DNA from 2 places in the Lysinibacillus sp. CTST325 genome. Region 2 is predicted to be linked to the other one. Evidence: riboswitches for the same ligand, from Rfam matches in the RefSeq annotation. Region 2 holds a riboswitch; the other holds the start of a gene.

Region 1 (8,309 bases), on a different contig from region 2:
TTTTCTTTACAGGCAAGTCTACAAATTTTAGAGGAACAGCGACATCAACCGTTTCTACAATATCTGGCACGATGTATAAAGGAGCGTGTTGTTTTTGGGGATACGCTGACACAAGCTATTCATTTGATGACAGTTTGGCAGATGGATTTCTCAACATTTGTTGAACATGGAGAGCAAAGTGGCTATCTAGGAAAAGAACTGGTACTGTACAGCGAATTATTGACAGAAAAGCAAGAGCAACTATTGCATAAAATCCTTGCGTTCGTGCAACCAACCTTCTTCATCATTATTGCAATATGCATAGTTGCTGCATATGTAAGTTTATTATTACCGATATATCACATGATTGAACTAGTATAGGAGGATAATAATGAAACGGATAAAGCAGCAAGCTGGATTTACATTGATCGAAATGCTCATCGTTTTACTAATTATTTCTATATTAATTTTAATAACAATCCCTAATGTTACGAAACATTTTGCCACCGTCGATGAGAAGGGCTGTAAAGCGTATATCTCTATGGTGCAGGGGCAGGTAGAGGCGTATCGAGTAGATTTTATGGCTTATCCAACAATTGAAGATTTGGTAGCAAAAGGCTATTTAAAGAAGAATGAAACGACCTGTCCTAACAAAGAAGAGATAATGATCACTAAAGATGGAGAGGTGCGATTGGCGAAGTCTTCTTCCAATAATGGATCTAGTAATTGATGGATACTATAAAAAGTGAGCGTGGCTTTACGTTAGTTGAAATGCTCATTGTATTGTTTATCGTTATGTGTTTGTCAGCGATTGTCGTAAAGTATTCGGTAAAAGCAGAGGAAACTAGGGAGCTTGAGCGATTCTTCACACAAATTCAATTAGATTTGCAATATATACAAACGTATAGTATGCACCAAAGGGAATACATTTCGATGAAGTTTGAGAGCTCATCAAAAAGATATATCATTAAAAAGGATTTTTATACAGAATTATATGAACGCCCTTTTCCTAAAGGGGTTGAGGTCATTCTTTCTACAAGTTCAATTTACACGATTATGTACAATTACAATGGAAACGTCATGACCCCAGGGACTGTTTATTTTAAAACGCCTCAAGGCACTAAAAAGGTTGTGATTACGTTAGGACGAGGGAGATCGAGAGTTGAATGAATCTGGTTATTCATTTGTAGAAACGATTCTATCAATAGCCATTGTTATGTTATTATGCACGACATTAATACCGATCAGCTATATGATGAAATCGACTCTTTATAACAAGAAGATAGAAGTTATCGCAGCTGAAACAGCCTATGAAGGCTTAAAGCGTTATCGCTATTTACAGCAAACAGAAGGCACTAATACCGTTGAAAATGTAGATTTTCAATGGTCTATGAATGGACAGGGGATATGTGTAAGTTTTAAAAATACACGAGAATTACGTAAAAAATGTATACAACTGACAGGTGAAGTCGATGAATGAACGAGGCTATACATTATTAGAAGCGTTATTTCAATTAGTGGTTTTTGTGCTTATTGCACAACTTGTTGTGTTCATTATGCTTTGGTTTGCAGAAATGAAAACAACAGTACTAACTGATGAACAATCAAAGTGGGAGCTTTTTGTTTATGATTTGAATATGTCTTTAAATGATATTTCTTCATTTACGATTCGACAAGACCAAAAGAGAATAACCTTCCAGGAAGCAGATACTATTCATAATATTGATTGTTATAGCAATTTAATTCGTGATCAAGTAAATGGTGGTCATGTACCAATGCTAATTGGTATTAATAAATGTCAATTCCAATTTGAAAATGATATGTTAACAGTAGCTGTTGAACTTCCAAGTGGTATCAAAAAGGAGCGAACTTTCTATGTTCCAGTTATTAAAAAATGACAGAGGGGCTATTTTTTTAATCGCAATTGCATTATTATTTTTTGTAACTACTTTTGTTCTTACGTATTGTACGTCTTATGAGATTCAGTTTCGGACATATGATGACCTAGAAAAGCTGAATATTCGAGCTACGATAAATTTATTAGGACAAATTTTGTCAGACAGTGTAGAATCGTAGTTATAAGAAGGTGATTCGAATGCGAAAAATATATTTAGTTGGTTTTATGGGCTCCGGAAAAAGTGCGTTAGGAAGACGTTTAAGCTATTTGTTAAAGATGCCATATTATGATATGGATCATGAGATTGTACGGCAGCAAGGAATGACAATTCCACAGATATTTGAAAAATACGGAGAAGCACGTTTTCGAGAAATAGAAACAGAATTTTTGAAAAATTTCCGAGACGAAGCTTGTATTATTTCAACAGGTGGTGGAGTTGCAATCAATGCTGAAAATCGAAAAATAATGAGACGCAGTGGGCTCGTGTTTTTTTTAGATGCGACATTCGAAGATATATACAAACGAATACAGCACGATCCGAACAGACCAATTGTACAGAGTTCAACGAAAGAGGAGCTAGAGAAGCTGTATCACTACAGAAGAAGATTCTATCGTGAAACAGGCCATATACAAGTGTTAACAGAAGGCAGAACACTCCGCCAAATTCTTGAGTATTTAGTATTCCAAGTCAAAAGGCTAAAAGGCGAACATTAATGGGAATAAATGAAATTAATGTTCGTGTTTTGATATAGATTAAAAAATGATTGCCTTTTCAATGCAATTAATGTTAGGATATAGACAAATAAGTAACTAAATGTTCATTGAATACTAAATAGTACCAAGAGGAATCTTGGGCGGATGATTGTGCGGGGAGAGCACGTGTAGACGTCACCGAAGGAGCAAATAACAAAATGTTATGAATCTCTCAGGTAAAAGGACTCGTACAAGACGCAACTCTGGAGAGAGCTGTAGTACTACAGCCACCAAAGGGGAAAGCCGGCTGATTGGCATTGTAGTAATGCGAGCCAGTCTGGTGTAACTTTCAGGTTTAAGGACAGAGAATCCCGAAAAGGGGTTCGTCTGTCTTTTTTTATGTCTACATGTTTTGCTTGTTAATTCCTTATTTAGATGAACAAACAGGGGGAGCATGATTGCACGAATAAAAAGCAGACGAACTACTACCAGTAAAAAATGTAACTACCATTAAGGGGGCAAAAATAATGACGAATGAATTAAAGCGTACACCTCTATTTGAAGAATATGCAAAGTATGGTGGTAAAACAATCGACTTCGGTGGATGGGAATTACCAGTGCAATTCTCTTCTATTAAAGAAGAGCATGATGCAGTACGTAATCGTGCTGGCTTATTTGATGTATCACATATGGGTGAAATTTTAGTAGCTGGACCTAATTCACTAGATTTTTTACAAAATCTTTTGACAAATGATATTTCAAAAATTGCAGTAGGTCAAGCGCAATATAATGCAATGTGCTATGAAGATGGTGGCGTTGTTGATGATTTATTAACGTATAAATTAGCAGACAATCATTATTTATTGTGCGTAAATGCGTCAAATATTGAAAAAGATTATGATTGGATGTTGGAAAATCAACATCAATATGATGTGACGATTGACAATCAATCAGATGCTTATGCACAAATTGCCCTGCAAGGTCCATTAGCAGAAGAGGTTCTTCAAACATTAACAGACACTGATTTAAAAACAATTAAATACTTCCGTTTCCAAGCAGACGTTGAAGTTGCTGGTCATAAAGCATTAGTATCTCGTAGCGGTTACACAGGTGAAGATGGTTTTGAATTATACGGCTCTCCAGAAGATATTAAAGCTTTATGGAATGAAATTTTAGAGGCTGGAAAAGACAAAGGCGTTGTTCCAGCAGGTTTAGGTTGCCGAGATACACTTCGTTTTGAAGCAGGTCTTCCATTATACGGGCAAGAGCTATCAGCGACAATTTCACCTCTTGAGGCTGGTATTGGTTTTGCTGTGAAATTAAATAAAGAGGATTTTCTTGGTCATGATGCATTAGCTGAACAAAAAGAAAATGGACTGTCACGTAAAATTGTAGGCATTGAAATGATCGATAAAGGAATTCCTCGTCATGGCTACAAAGTGTTTAAGGATGGTAAGGAAATCGGTGAAGTAACAACTGGTACACAGCTTCCTTCCTCTAAACGTAATGTTGGTCACGCGTTAATTGACAGCCAATTCACAACTATCGGAACTGAATTAGAAATTGAAATTCGTGGTAAGCACTTAAAGGTAGTAGCAGTTGAAACACCGTTTTACAAGCGTTCAAAATAAAAGTTGAAAAGAGGGACCTACATTTATGAAACATCGTTATTTACCAATGACGGAGCAAGATAAACAAGAAATGTTAGACGTAATTGGCGTATCCTCAGTTGATGAGTTATTTGGGGATATTCCAGAAAAAGTACGTTTTAAAGGCCTATATGATATTAAAGAAGCAAAATCTGAATCAGCTTTATTAAAAGAATTAACGGCACTAGCTGCGAAAAATAAAGATACAAATGCTAACGTATCGTTTTTAGGTGCAGGCGTATACAACCACTATAAACCAATTATCGTGGACCATGTTATTTCTCGTTCAGAGTTTTACACAGCGTATACTCCATATCAACCAGAAATTTCACAAGGGGAATTACAAGCAATTTTTGAATTCCAAACGATGATTGCAGAGCTTACAGGTATGGATCTTGCAAACTCTTCTATGTATGACGGAGGAACAGCATTAGCGGAAGCGGGTATGCTGGCAGCTGGACATACACGCCGTAAGAAAATATTAGTATCTGAGGCGGTTCATCCTGAGTATCGTGATGTCGTTGCTACATATGCATACGGTCAATCCATTGAAATTGTTACTGTTCCACAAAAAGATGGTGTGACAGATGTAGAAGCTTTAAAAGAACTAATTGATGACAATACGGCAGCTGTTATTACACAGTATCCTAACTTCTTTGGTCAAATAGAGGACTTACAAGTAATTGGTGATATTGCGCATGAGGCAAAAAGTTTATTTGTTGTATCTTCAAACCCACTTGCACTAGGAATTTTAACACCACCTGGTAAGCTAGGTGCTGATATTTGTGTAGGGGATGCACAGGTCTTCGGTATTTCTGAAGCATTCGGTGGTCCACACTGTGGTTTCTTTGCAGTAACAACGAAGCTAATGCGTAAAGTTCCTGGTCGTCTTGTTGGTGAAACAGTAGATGGTGAAGGTCGTCGTGGTTATGTTTTAACATTACAAGCACGTGAACAACATATCCGTCGTGATAAAGCAACGTCTAATATTTGTTCGAACCAAGCGCTTCTTGCACTTGCTGCTTCTGTAGCGATGACTGCTCTAGGTAAGCAAGGCGTTCGTGAAATGGCTATGCAAAATATCGCCAAAACTCGCTATGCTAAAAATGCCTTTGAAGCGGCAGGTTTCACAGTAGCATTCCAAGGTGCACACTTTAACGAAATCGTTGTGAAAACAAATAAATGTGTGAAAGAAATGAATAAAGGCTTAATTGAAAAAGGTATCATCGGTGGTTATCCTTTAGGTCAAACTTATGACTCTCTTAAAAATCACGTGCTAATCGCAGTAACAGAATTACGCACGAAGGAAGAAATTGATGCACTTGTTGCGGAAATGGGGGCTCTTAATGCATAACGAAAATCAATCACTCATTTTTGAAATTTCCAAAGAAGGTCGCGTAGGCTACAGCTTAGAAGCACTTGATGTACCAGAGGTTGATCTTGCAGATTTACTTCCTGCAAACCTAGTACGCGCGGAAGCAGCGGAATTACCAGAGGTATCTGAGCTTGACATTATGCGTCACTATACAGCACTTTCTCGTCGAAACCACGGTGTAGACTCTGGCTTCTACCCTCTTGGTTCTTGTACGATGAAATATAATCCTAAAATTAACGAAGCTGTTGCACGAATTTCTGGTTTTGCAAATGTTCACCCATTACAGGATGAATCAACAGTTCAAGGTGCAATGGAGCTTCTTTACGATCTACAAACTTCATTAGTTGAAATTACAGGTATGGATGAAGTGACATTACAACCAGCCGCAGGTGCTCATGGTGAATGGACAGCATTAATGATGATTCGTGCCTTCCATGAGGCAAACGGTGAAGGCCATCGTAATAAAGTTATCGTTCCTGACTCTGCTCACGGTACTAACCCAGCTTCGGCAACTGTTGCGGGCTTTGAAACTATTACTGTTAAATCAGATGAAAATGGATTAGTAGATATTGAAGATTTACGCAAAGTAGTTGGTTCTGATACAGCTGCATTAATGCTAACAAATCCAAATACACTTGGTCTATTTGAAGAAAATATTATCGAAATGGCAGAGCTTATTCACTCTGTTGGCGGTAAAGTATACTATGACGGTGCAAACTTAAACGCAGTTATGAGTAAAGCACGTCCTGGTGATATGGGCTTTGACTGCGTACACTTAAATTTACACAAAACATTTACAGGTCCTCACGGTGGCGGTGGCCCAGGTTCAGGTCCAGTAGGTGTAAAAGCAGATTTAATTCCATTCCTTCCAAAACCAGTTTTAGTAAGAACAGAAGAAGGCACATATCACTTCGATTACGACCGTCCACAATCAATCGGACGTGTTAAACCTTACTACGGTAACTTTGGTATCAACGTACGTGCTTATACGTATATTCGTACAATGGGTCCAGATGGCTTAAAAGCAGTAACAGAATACGCTGTATTAAATGCAAACTACATGATGCGTCGCTTAGAGCCATTCTATGATCTACCATATAACCGTCATTGTAAGCACGAATTTGTATTATCCGGTCGTCGTCAAAAGAAACTTGGCGTTCGTACATTAGATATCGCAAAACGTCTGTTAGACTTTGGCTACCATCCACCAACAACTTACTTCCCATTAAATGTGGAAGAAGCATTAATGATCGAGCCAACAGAAACAGAATCTAAAGAAACATTAGATGCATTCTGCGATAAAATGATCCAAATTGCCAAAGAAGCAGAAGAAAATCCATCAATCGTGCAAGAAGCACCACATACAACAGTCGTAACTCGCCTAGACGAAACACGTGCTGCTCGTACACCTGTGCTTCGCTATCAAAAAGCATAATAAATTATATAAGGCGTCTAATGAGTACTTTTTATACTTGTTGGACGCCTTTTTTTATTCTTTTTTTGATAAGCATTAGCAAAGTGATGGATAGAAAGTAGAGCGACGGAAAGAAGAGTCAAAGCGACGGAAAGAAAGGCGAAAGCTACGGATGGAATGATCAAAACGACGGAAAGAAGAGCCAAGGTGACGGATAGGAAACAGAGCGACGGAAAGAAGAGTTGAAGTGACGGAAAGAAAGTCGAGAGCGACGGATGGGAGGGCCAAAGCGACGGATAGAAATCAGAGCGACGGAAAGAAGAGTTGAAGTGACGGAAAGAAAGTTGAGAGCGACGGATGGGAGGGCCAAAGCGACGGATAGAAATCAGAGCGACGGAAAGAATGGTCCAAGTGACGGAAAGAAAGTCGAGAGCGACGGAAAGAAGAGCCAAAGCGACGGATAGAAATCAGAGCGACGGAAAGAAGAGTCGAAGTGACGGAAAGAAAGTCGAGAGCGACGGAAAGAAGAGCCAAGGCGACGGAAAGAAATCAGAGCGACGGAAAGAAGAGTCGAAGAGACGGAAAGAATGGTCCAAGCGACGGAAAGAAAGTCGAGAGCGACGGAAAGAAGAGCCAAAGCGACGGATAGAAATCAGAGCGACGGAAAGAATGGTCCAAGTGACGGAAAGAAAGTCGAGAACGACGGAAAGAAGAGCCAAGGCGACGGAAAGAAATCAGAGCGACGGAAAGAATGGTCCAAGTGACGGGAAGAAAGTCGAGAGCGACGGAAAGAAGAGCCAAAGCGACGGATAGAAATCAGAGCGACGGAAAGAATGGTCCAAGCGACGGAAAGAAAGTCGAGAGCGACGGAAAGAAGAGCCAAGGCGACGGAAAGAAATCAGAGCGACGGAAAGAATGGTCCAAGCGACGGAAAGAAAGTCGAGAGCGACGGAAAGAAGAGCCAAAGCGACGGAAAGAAATCAGAGCGACGGAAAGAATGGTCCAAGCGACGGAAAGAAAGTCGAGAGCGACGGATAGAACAAGCGAAGCGACGGATAGAACAAGCGAAGCGACGGATAGAACAAGCGAAGCGATGGATAGGACCATCAAAAAGATGGATAGACCATCAAAATGACGGATAGACCCATCAAAGTGCCAGGAAAAAAGAAAGCAACGGCTTCACATTGTGCCTACCCCTACTATTCGATGTAGAACTACTATAAGATAACTATTTAATAAAAGGGTGTATATTGATATACTTACATTAATTTGTATTTAAGTTAAAATAACGGATCGTCACGA
Region 2 (8,309 bases):
TAGCTTTGTTTATTGTCGTATTTTTAGATTCTATCCACTCTGTTATCGTAGAAGTTAACGAAAATGGTACAAGCTTATACATTTCGAGCAATTCTTCATAAGAAATTAATTCGCAATCAATATCATAAATTGTTTCAATAACCTTTAAAGCTTCAAGAGCTTTTTCTTTCGCTGTAATATCGCGAGACTTAATTTCAACAATCTTTATAATATCACCGTTATCATTATAGAAGAAAAAATCAGGTTTATAAAATTTAAATCCTATATTAAATACTTTGTCTTCATAGCCCCAAGAAATGGAATGATAATCTAGAAATTTGGCGTATGCATACTCATATGAACTTCTTAAATAATATGATTTATAAAAACCTGCATAACCTCTGTTCATTTGATCACAGCCTTTCTTTAATTAGGCTAGTATTTATTATATTGTGTAATGTTGCGGTCTCGTGCCCGGATTATAGTCTACTAGTAGGATCACCGGGTATGCGTTGCCCCTGACTTAAGTTTTACCTTTAGCCTTCGGTTCGGATTAGCATCTCAGCCTTCCCGCTTTATCCCGCAATTTTTAATGTGAGGCGAAGTCCACCACACGGATTTGTCGCTACAACGCTTTGACCATAAGCTTTTGCGTTTGTCATTTCATTGGCGTTGTCGATGAAGAAAATACCTGGCTCTGCAGAGTACGTTGCACAAACGTTGATTAAATTCCATAATTCCTTCGCTTTAATCGTGCGGTAAGTGCGTACTTTATAGCCCATTTTCTCCCATTCACGCACATCTCCAACTTTATGCCATTCACTGTTGTAAATAGCCATCTCTTCTTTTGTATATTCTTCAACAGCTGGGAAACGAAGCTCAAAGTCAGCGTCATTTTCTACAGCTTGCATAAATTCTTTTGTTAATGTTACAGAAATATTTGCACCCGTTAAAAACTCTTGATTGTGAACAGTATAAGTACCACCATCACGAAGCTTGTTTTCCGCTTCACGAATAATAGCCGTATCAAAACCGCCTAAACCTTCGATACCTTTATAGTTTACAATACCTTGATACATAGCTTCCTCTTGAGTTGAAAGAGGTTTAAAGTTTAATTTTTCTTTTGCTAGACGAATAATCGTTTTATCCGTTGTATTTTCGATTAGGTATCGTAGAATACGTGGATTTTGCATTTTTGAAATAATAAATTCCACGATATCAGGATGCCAATCTGCCAGCATAATCATTTGTGCCAATTTCTTACGCGGGTTCGCTATACCCACTCTCTATGTCACCATAGAAGTTGAGACCATATCTTACATCTATTAGATGTCCTCGCACTTCGGAGTGGCTTCACTCCTACTCTACTCACTTCCGCTAACTTAGCGTGCTTTCGATGGTCGTTGAACCTTCCTCTCTGAAAGAGGCTCGGCTGCTGATTGTCTTTATCCCACTGCTATTTTCAAGCATTCACGCTTACCGTTTCCAGTTACGTTGTAGCTAGCAGTGCATTTATAATGCGTTGTTTAACATTTTCAAAATCGTTTTTTATCTCATCTTCCCAGAAACGGAGTAAAGTGTAACCGTGAGCTGCTGCAATTTGATTTTTTTCAATATCCCTGGCTTTTATCCTCTTTTGAACTTCATAAAAAGTGGAATAAAATTTCGGATTCCCATGCCAAAAATCGCCATCACATTCAATTAGAATTTTTGTCCCTAATAGTAAAAAATCAAATTGTGCTCCTTCAAAGATGAAGGAATATTTGTAGGGGATTGATTGTTCAACTAAGAAATGCTCTAAAGCTTTTTCAATACTAGTTTTTCTAAATGTTTCCCTCTCTAGTTGCTTTAATGCAGCTTGTCGAATCTTTTCGATGGTTTCTTCACTATAAACCCCTGTCTTACCGCTATTCCATGAAGGAGTTCCATTTATTTTTCTAGTTTTAGCTGTTTTTGAAATGATACTTTCAAAATGAACCTTTTTTTGTTCATCTGGCATTTCATTATGCCATTTTCCTGTATTTTGTGATCGAAGCCTACTCGCACACTCTTTACTACAAGTTTTAGTCTGCCGATGTTTTTCATCGAATAGTTTTCCACAAATTACACAAGTTAAAGGCTCACCTTTTCCTCGACAGCTTCTACTACAAAATTGATTGGGAATCCCACGCCTCAATTTTACCTTTTTATTACATAAAATATATTGGCAGGTAACCGTTTCTATTGGATAAAAATAAGATATTAAATAATTATCTAACGTTAAGTTATGCTCATTTTTCAAATGAGACGTAAACCAACCTTGTTTATTATGATTTATTGTAAAACCACATATTAAACAAGTCTGTGGCTGTTTCGCATCATAAACATCCATATTTCCCACCTCGATTAAAGTGACAATATTTCCGTTAAAGAGTTTCCAGCAATTCACGAGGTTTGTTTACGCAGAAGCACCTAGATTATGCTTACCTCTGCGGCTGCCACCTTGTTCAACAAGATGAGTCAGCTTCGCAATATCATCTAACCATGAAACGGAACCAGATGATTTACCATTTACACCACGTGCTAAAGTGTTACGCGGACGCAATGTCGAACCATTTGTCCCTACACCACCACCGCGGCTCATAATTTCCATCACTTGCTTACGGTGATCACTGATTCCTTCACGTGAATCTGCTACAAATGGCATTACGTAACAGTTGAAGAACGTTACATCTGTTTCAGATCCTGCTCCGTAAATAACTCGTCCAGCTGGAATGAATTTTAATGATACTAACTGCTCATAAAACTTCTCAAACCATTCTTGGCGTTTCTCTGGTGTTTTTTCAACAGCAGCAAGTCCTGTTGCATTTCGTTTTGCGATTTGTTCATAAAATATTTCAAGAGGCTTTTCTAGCACGTCAATTGAACGCGTAATCACACCTGTTTCTTGCTCTTTCGGATCATCTAAAGCACTACGGTAATCTTCCTCAATTAAAATTTCTGCTGTTTTTGTAGACATATCAAGCTTTTGGATTGTCCCTAAACCACGTGCAGGGAATTTTGGATCTGACTTCACTGTTAATACGACAAAATCACCGGCTTTTAACGTTTTCTTCTCCGTATCCTTAAACGAGTAGCGATCGATCATCACAAGTCTTGATACACCTTTATGCGTAATGTGCATATCAGATGTTACAGGATGAACCTGCGGAAATTGTTCAATATCTTTGTTTAACTGTTCAAATTTGTTTACTTCGGGTTGATGATTTGTAAGTACCATCGTTTTGCCTCCCTTGTTTTCTGCATTACAATAATAAATACACAATATCATGTGTCGTTAAACACTACATATTGTGTATGTTTCTTTAAAAAAGATACTATATATAGTTTTTTAATTCAACTCTTGCAATTTCGAATAGAATCCGAATCACTTGTTATTACAAGGGTTGAACGATAAAAAAATATTTTTCTTATACCATTTTTTATTTTTTGAAGTTCCAATCATCACATGCATATTTTTTTTCTTCTAGTGCATGCACATATTCTAATTGCTCCTCAGAAAGTGTAAATGGTTTTAAATCAATTTGCAACGATTTTGCAAAACCATCACGAAAAGCTGTGACACATTGTTCAATAGTCACAGGTTCTTTAACAAGGTTATTGATAGCAACCGCTTTCTCGGGCATCTTTCTACGCATACGGTCCTTCGCTTCTTCACTTGAAAAATTAAAAACAGACAATAATTTCTCCTGATCTAAATCAAGTAAAATAGCTCCATGCTGTAAAATAACACCTTTTTGACGAGTTTGTGCACTACCAGCTACTTTTTTACCTTCTACAACAAGCTCATACCAGCTTGGCGCATCAAAGCAAACTGCGCTTTTTGGTTTCTTTAAGTCTGCTCTTTGTTCTTCTGTATCAGGTACACTAAAATAAGCATCCATCCCTAGATTATGAAAACCTTGCAATATACCTTCACTTAACACTCTATATGCCTCCGTCACTGATTCAGGCATATCTGGATAGCTTTCCGAAACAATGACGCTATATGTCAACTCATGTTCATGTAAAACTGCTCTACCACCTGTTGGTCGGCGAACAAAGCCTAGTCCTTGTTCTCGTACGGCTTCTAAATTGATATCTCTTTTCGCCTGCTGAAAATAGCCAATCGAAAGTGTTGCTGGCTCCCATTCGTAAAAACGAATGACTGGCGGAATTAAACCTTCACTATGCCAATCAAGTAATGCTTCATCTAAAGCCATATTAAAAGAAGGGCTACATTTCCCTGAATTAAGAAAATACCAAGTTGTCATATTTTCATCTCCTACAAATATTTAATTGAACATTAGCGATCGTGTACAAAAATAAGTCTCATCACCATAACGTGAGGTAGATTTCCGTCGGCTGTGCGCTTTCTTGGTGGAGTCAGATAAGCCCAAAGGATACTCTCCGCCTCATTTTGACACTTTGCGTTTAGTTCTATTCTTTATTAAAGCAATCATCCATCCTAGTCCAAGAATAGTGGTGGAATGATTCTGTGACCTTTCACTAATAACATCCATAAATATAGATAGATTAATTCTAGCCACAATCTAATTAATTTTATCAAACTCATTGGACTATCGCTAGCGCATCTTTTATAATAATAAAGAAGATAGAAAGGGGTAAGAAATTTTGTTGAACATACTTATCACAATCGGCGTTATTTTAGTAGTTGTAATTGCTTATATCGGCATTAATGCTCTACGACTAAAAAAAGCCGTAACGAACCTAACACAAGAACAATTTATTGAAGGCTATCGTAAAGCACAGCTTATCGACGTACGTGAACAAAAAGAATTTGATGCTGGTCACATCCTTGGTGCACGCAATGTTCCTTCAACTACACTACGTCAACGTCACAAAGAAATTCGCCCAGATTTACCAGTATATTTATACTGTCAAAATACAGGCCGTAGCTCACGTGCTGCTCTATTTCTTAAAAAACGTGGCTACAACCAAATTTATCAACTTCAAGGCGGCTTCCGTACTTGGACAGGTAAAATAAAGTCCAAAAAATAAAATTAAAAATCAATAAGACAATAGTGACTAATATCAATAAACCTACTCATGGAAACTAGGTAAATTTATTTATATTTACCTATATCACTTTGTTTTAAGCAAAAAGAAACCATCTCAAATAACTATGAGATGGTTTCTTTTTGCGAAAAATTCTGAGTTTCTACTATATTATATATATATATTGTTTAACGTCTGACAAGTAAGTTAAAGCAACGAAAGACACTATGCTCTCATTCACATTCCTTTGCCAAAATGCCAACCGCTTCCTAAGCTAGTTCCAATTCCCACCTCTTTCAACACCATATACCTCGAATTAAACATTATCCTTAAATTAACATATGTCTAAAAATACTATTTTTCGTAAAGTATTTACCTAGATGAACTCCATTCTTCTTTTTTTCTGAAAATGTCTGTAATTTATCCTTGAATAATTAAGTAGGCACTGATAGGATTTATAATATCTTAAAATAATGTCATACAGACATACAATACAAGCTATGAATGCTATGGATAACACTATAGCAGGAGCAGTTCTGGAGAGAGCGCATTTTGCGTCGCCGAAGGGTTCACTATCTCAGGCAAAAGGACAGAGGAGTAATATCAACTTTCAACATGAAAGCTATACCATACGGGTGTTTTCTTTTTTACATACAACATTCGCAATCGGTATTTGTTATTCTGTCGTTTACGAGACTAGTGTCACTACTAGTCTCTTTTTTATTTTCCAGTCATAGTTTTTACGTATCTTTGAGGGGGATCAACGTGGAACAACAACAATTAAAACGTGAATTAAAAAATCGCCATGTGCAACTCATTGCGATTGGCGGAACAATAGGTACTGGTTTATTTTTAGGATCAGGTAAAGCTATTGCTTTAGCGGGACCTTCCATTATCTTTGCCTATCTCATCGTCGGAACCGCCTTATTTTTTGTTATGCGGGCATTAGGTGAATTATTATTATCGAATGCTGGCTATACATCATTTACTGATTTTGCATCCGAATACATAGGACCTTGGGCAGGTTACATCACTGGCTGGACATACTGGTTCTGCTGGATCATGACCGCTATGGCAGATATTATTGCTGTCGGCGTTTATACACATTATTGGTTTGATATACCTCAATGGGTGCCTGCAATCGGCTGTTTAGTACTATTACTAATTTTGAATTTGTTAACTGTAAAACTATTTGGCGAACTAGAATTTTGGTTTGCCCTTATAAAAGTCATCACCATTGTGGCACTGATTGTTATTGGCCTAATCATGTTATTTACAGGCTTTCAAACAAGTTCTGGCACAGTGACAGTTGAAAATCTTTGGGCACATGGCGGGTTATTCCCGAACGGCCTATACGGTTTCCTAATGGCATTCCAAATGGTTGTTTTCGCCTTTGTTGGTGTCGAGTTAGTAGGAGTTTCTGCTGCAGAAACGGCCAATCCTAAAAAGAATATTCCTTCTGCCATTAATAAAATTCCATTACGCATTTTATTATTCTATGTAGGAGCGTTATTTGTTATTTTATGCATTAATCCTTGGTATGAAATGTCTGCATCAAGTAGCCCATTTGTACAAGTATTTACACTAGCCGGTATTCCAATTGCTGCAGGTATTATTAATTTTGTCGTCCTAACATCTGCTGCTTCTGCCGGTAATAGTGGTTTATTTTCTACTAGTCGCATGCTTTTTAATCTTGGAAACAACAAGCAAGCTTCGCCAAAGTTTGCAAAGCTCAATAAAAACAGTGTGCCAAGTAACGCACTCGTTGTTTCTGCAATTGTAGTTTCCGCTGGTGCATTACTAAGTAAATTAATGCCTGAAAACGCCTTTAGTGTTGTTACAACGATTAGTGCTATTTGCTTTATATGGGTGTGGAGTATTATATTAATCTCTCATATCATTTATAAACGTAAAAATCGCGCACTTCATGAAGCATCGATTTTCAAAGCACCTTTTACTCCATTCGTGAACTATTTAGTACTTGCCTTTTTTGCATTTTTATTAGTAGTCATGTTCATTTCAGAGGCAACACGTACCGCATTACTGTTAACACCAATTTGGTTTATCATACTAATGATTATTTATAAAATGAAAAGAAAGAAACCAATACGCTAAGGTGAATTGTCCTGGATAGTGACACTTTTAAAGAAAGTGATCCTATTCAGGACTTTTTTATCGCTAATTAACGATAGAATCAAGTGCAAAATAAAATCATAAAAAAGATGACTCCATTTACTGAAGTCATCTTCCTTTGATTGAATCAATTATGCCTCGACATAATTGCGTCCGGAATCGGCTTTGGGCCAACGTGCTGCTGGACACTCAGTCGTTGCCACAGGACGTGGCGTTCTTAGACTGAGTTGCTCTTTTTCACAGGATGTTTAAACACCTGCTGAAAGAAGTTAAAAAATATTCATATTCCACTCGGTAGCAATATGCTTTAGTAAATTCACTCCGGCTACACTGTTTCCGATGTCATCAATTGCTGGTCCATAAATGCCGATACCGCAGCCAGTAGGAAAAGGTGAATCTAAGCCTGCGTGACTTGGTACAGCCGCTAAAATCGCTCCAGAGACACCACTTTTAGCGGGTAATCCTATAAATGCAGCAAATTTACCAGAAGCATTATACATCCCGCAAGTAACCATCAATGCCTTCGCTAATTTTGCTACTTGTTTAGGAAATAGCTGCGTTTTTAATAAAGGATGATAGCCATCATTGGCAATGACTAAACCAATCATCGCCAAATCTGAAACATTTACTTCAATAGCACATTGTTTCAAATAAACCTCTAATGCTTCTTCTACAGGACAGTCTAAAAAGCCAGAATCCATTAAATAATAGGCTAATGAACGGTTTCGATTGGCAGTTTGCCACTCAGATTGATAAACCTCTTCGTTAACCTTTAATTCCTTGCCAACGATTTGTTCTAAAAATTGAAGGATTTTTGAAACCTTCTCTTGCGGTGAATTTCCGTCAAGCATAGAGGATACTGTAATCGCTCCTGCATTAATCATTGGATTAAAAGGTTTTCCAGGCTGATGGCTTTCTAGACGAATGATTGAATTGAAGGTGTCACCTGTAGGTTCAACATCTACTCGTTCTAAAACATAAGGTAATCCCCGTTCCATACATGCTAAAATAAATGTAACGACTTTCGAAACACTTTGCAGAGTAAATAATTCAGTTGTCTCTCCGGCTTTCATTTCCTCATTATTAGTACCGATAATTGAAATCGCTAATTGATTTGGATCTTTCTCCGCTAATGCGGGAATATAGCTTGCACATTGTCC

The links. A riboswitch is a leader RNA that binds a small molecule or an ion and turns the genes downstream of it on or off. The one in region 2 is predicted to bind glycine.
Region 1: linked by a shared signal. The riboswitch ahead of gcvT (glycine cleavage system aminomethyltransferase GcvT) and the one ahead of ACYQ73_RS21975 (amino acid permease) in region 2 are both predicted to bind glycine.

The regions. Positions count from the first base shown of each region.
Region 1 covers NZ_BAAFHO010000011.1:96,580-104,888, forward strand. Annotated here, with positions in the region: gene comGB (competence type IV pilus assembly protein ComGB) at 1-360, shown strand, start outside; gene comGC (competence type IV pilus major pilin ComGC) at 371-709, shown strand; gene comGD (competence type IV pilus minor pilin ComGD) at 709-1,149, shown strand; gene ACYQ73_RS20780 (hypothetical protein) at 1,142-1,459, shown strand; gene comGF (competence type IV pilus minor pilin ComGF) at 1,452-1,877, shown strand; gene ACYQ73_RS20790 (hypothetical protein) at 1,855-2,055, shown strand; gene ACYQ73_RS20795 (shikimate kinase) at 2,075-2,590, shown strand; glycine riboswitch at 2,735-2,827, shown strand; gene gcvT (glycine cleavage system aminomethyltransferase GcvT) at 3,097-4,200, shown strand; gene gcvPA (aminomethyl-transferring glycine dehydrogenase subunit GcvPA) at 4,226-5,572, shown strand; gene gcvPB (aminomethyl-transferring glycine dehydrogenase subunit GcvPB) at 5,565-7,028, shown strand; gene ACYQ73_RS20815 (hypothetical protein) at 7,046-7,459, opposite strand; gene ACYQ73_RS20820 (hypothetical protein) at 7,393-7,644, opposite strand; gene ACYQ73_RS20825 (hypothetical protein) at 7,660-7,890, opposite strand; gene ACYQ73_RS20830 (hypothetical protein) at 7,824-8,117, opposite strand.
Region 2 covers NZ_BAAFHO010000013.1:17,732-26,040, reverse strand. Annotated here, with positions in the region: gene ACYQ73_RS22005 (restriction endonuclease) at 1-388, opposite strand, end outside; partial or broken gene ACYQ73_RS22000 (hypothetical protein) at 588-1,232, opposite strand; gene ACYQ73_RS21995 (endonuclease domain-containing protein) at 1,469-2,350, opposite strand; partial or broken gene ACYQ73_RS21990 (ribonucleotide reductase N-terminal alpha domain-containing protein) at 2,444-3,238, opposite strand; gene ACYQ73_RS21985 (lipoate--protein ligase family protein) at 3,441-4,271, opposite strand; gene ACYQ73_RS21980 (rhodanese-like domain-containing protein) at 4,636-5,019, shown strand; glycine riboswitch at 5,543-5,619, shown strand; gene ACYQ73_RS21975 (amino acid permease) at 5,782-7,131, shown strand; gene ACYQ73_RS21970 (glutaminase) at 7,419-8,309, opposite strand, start outside.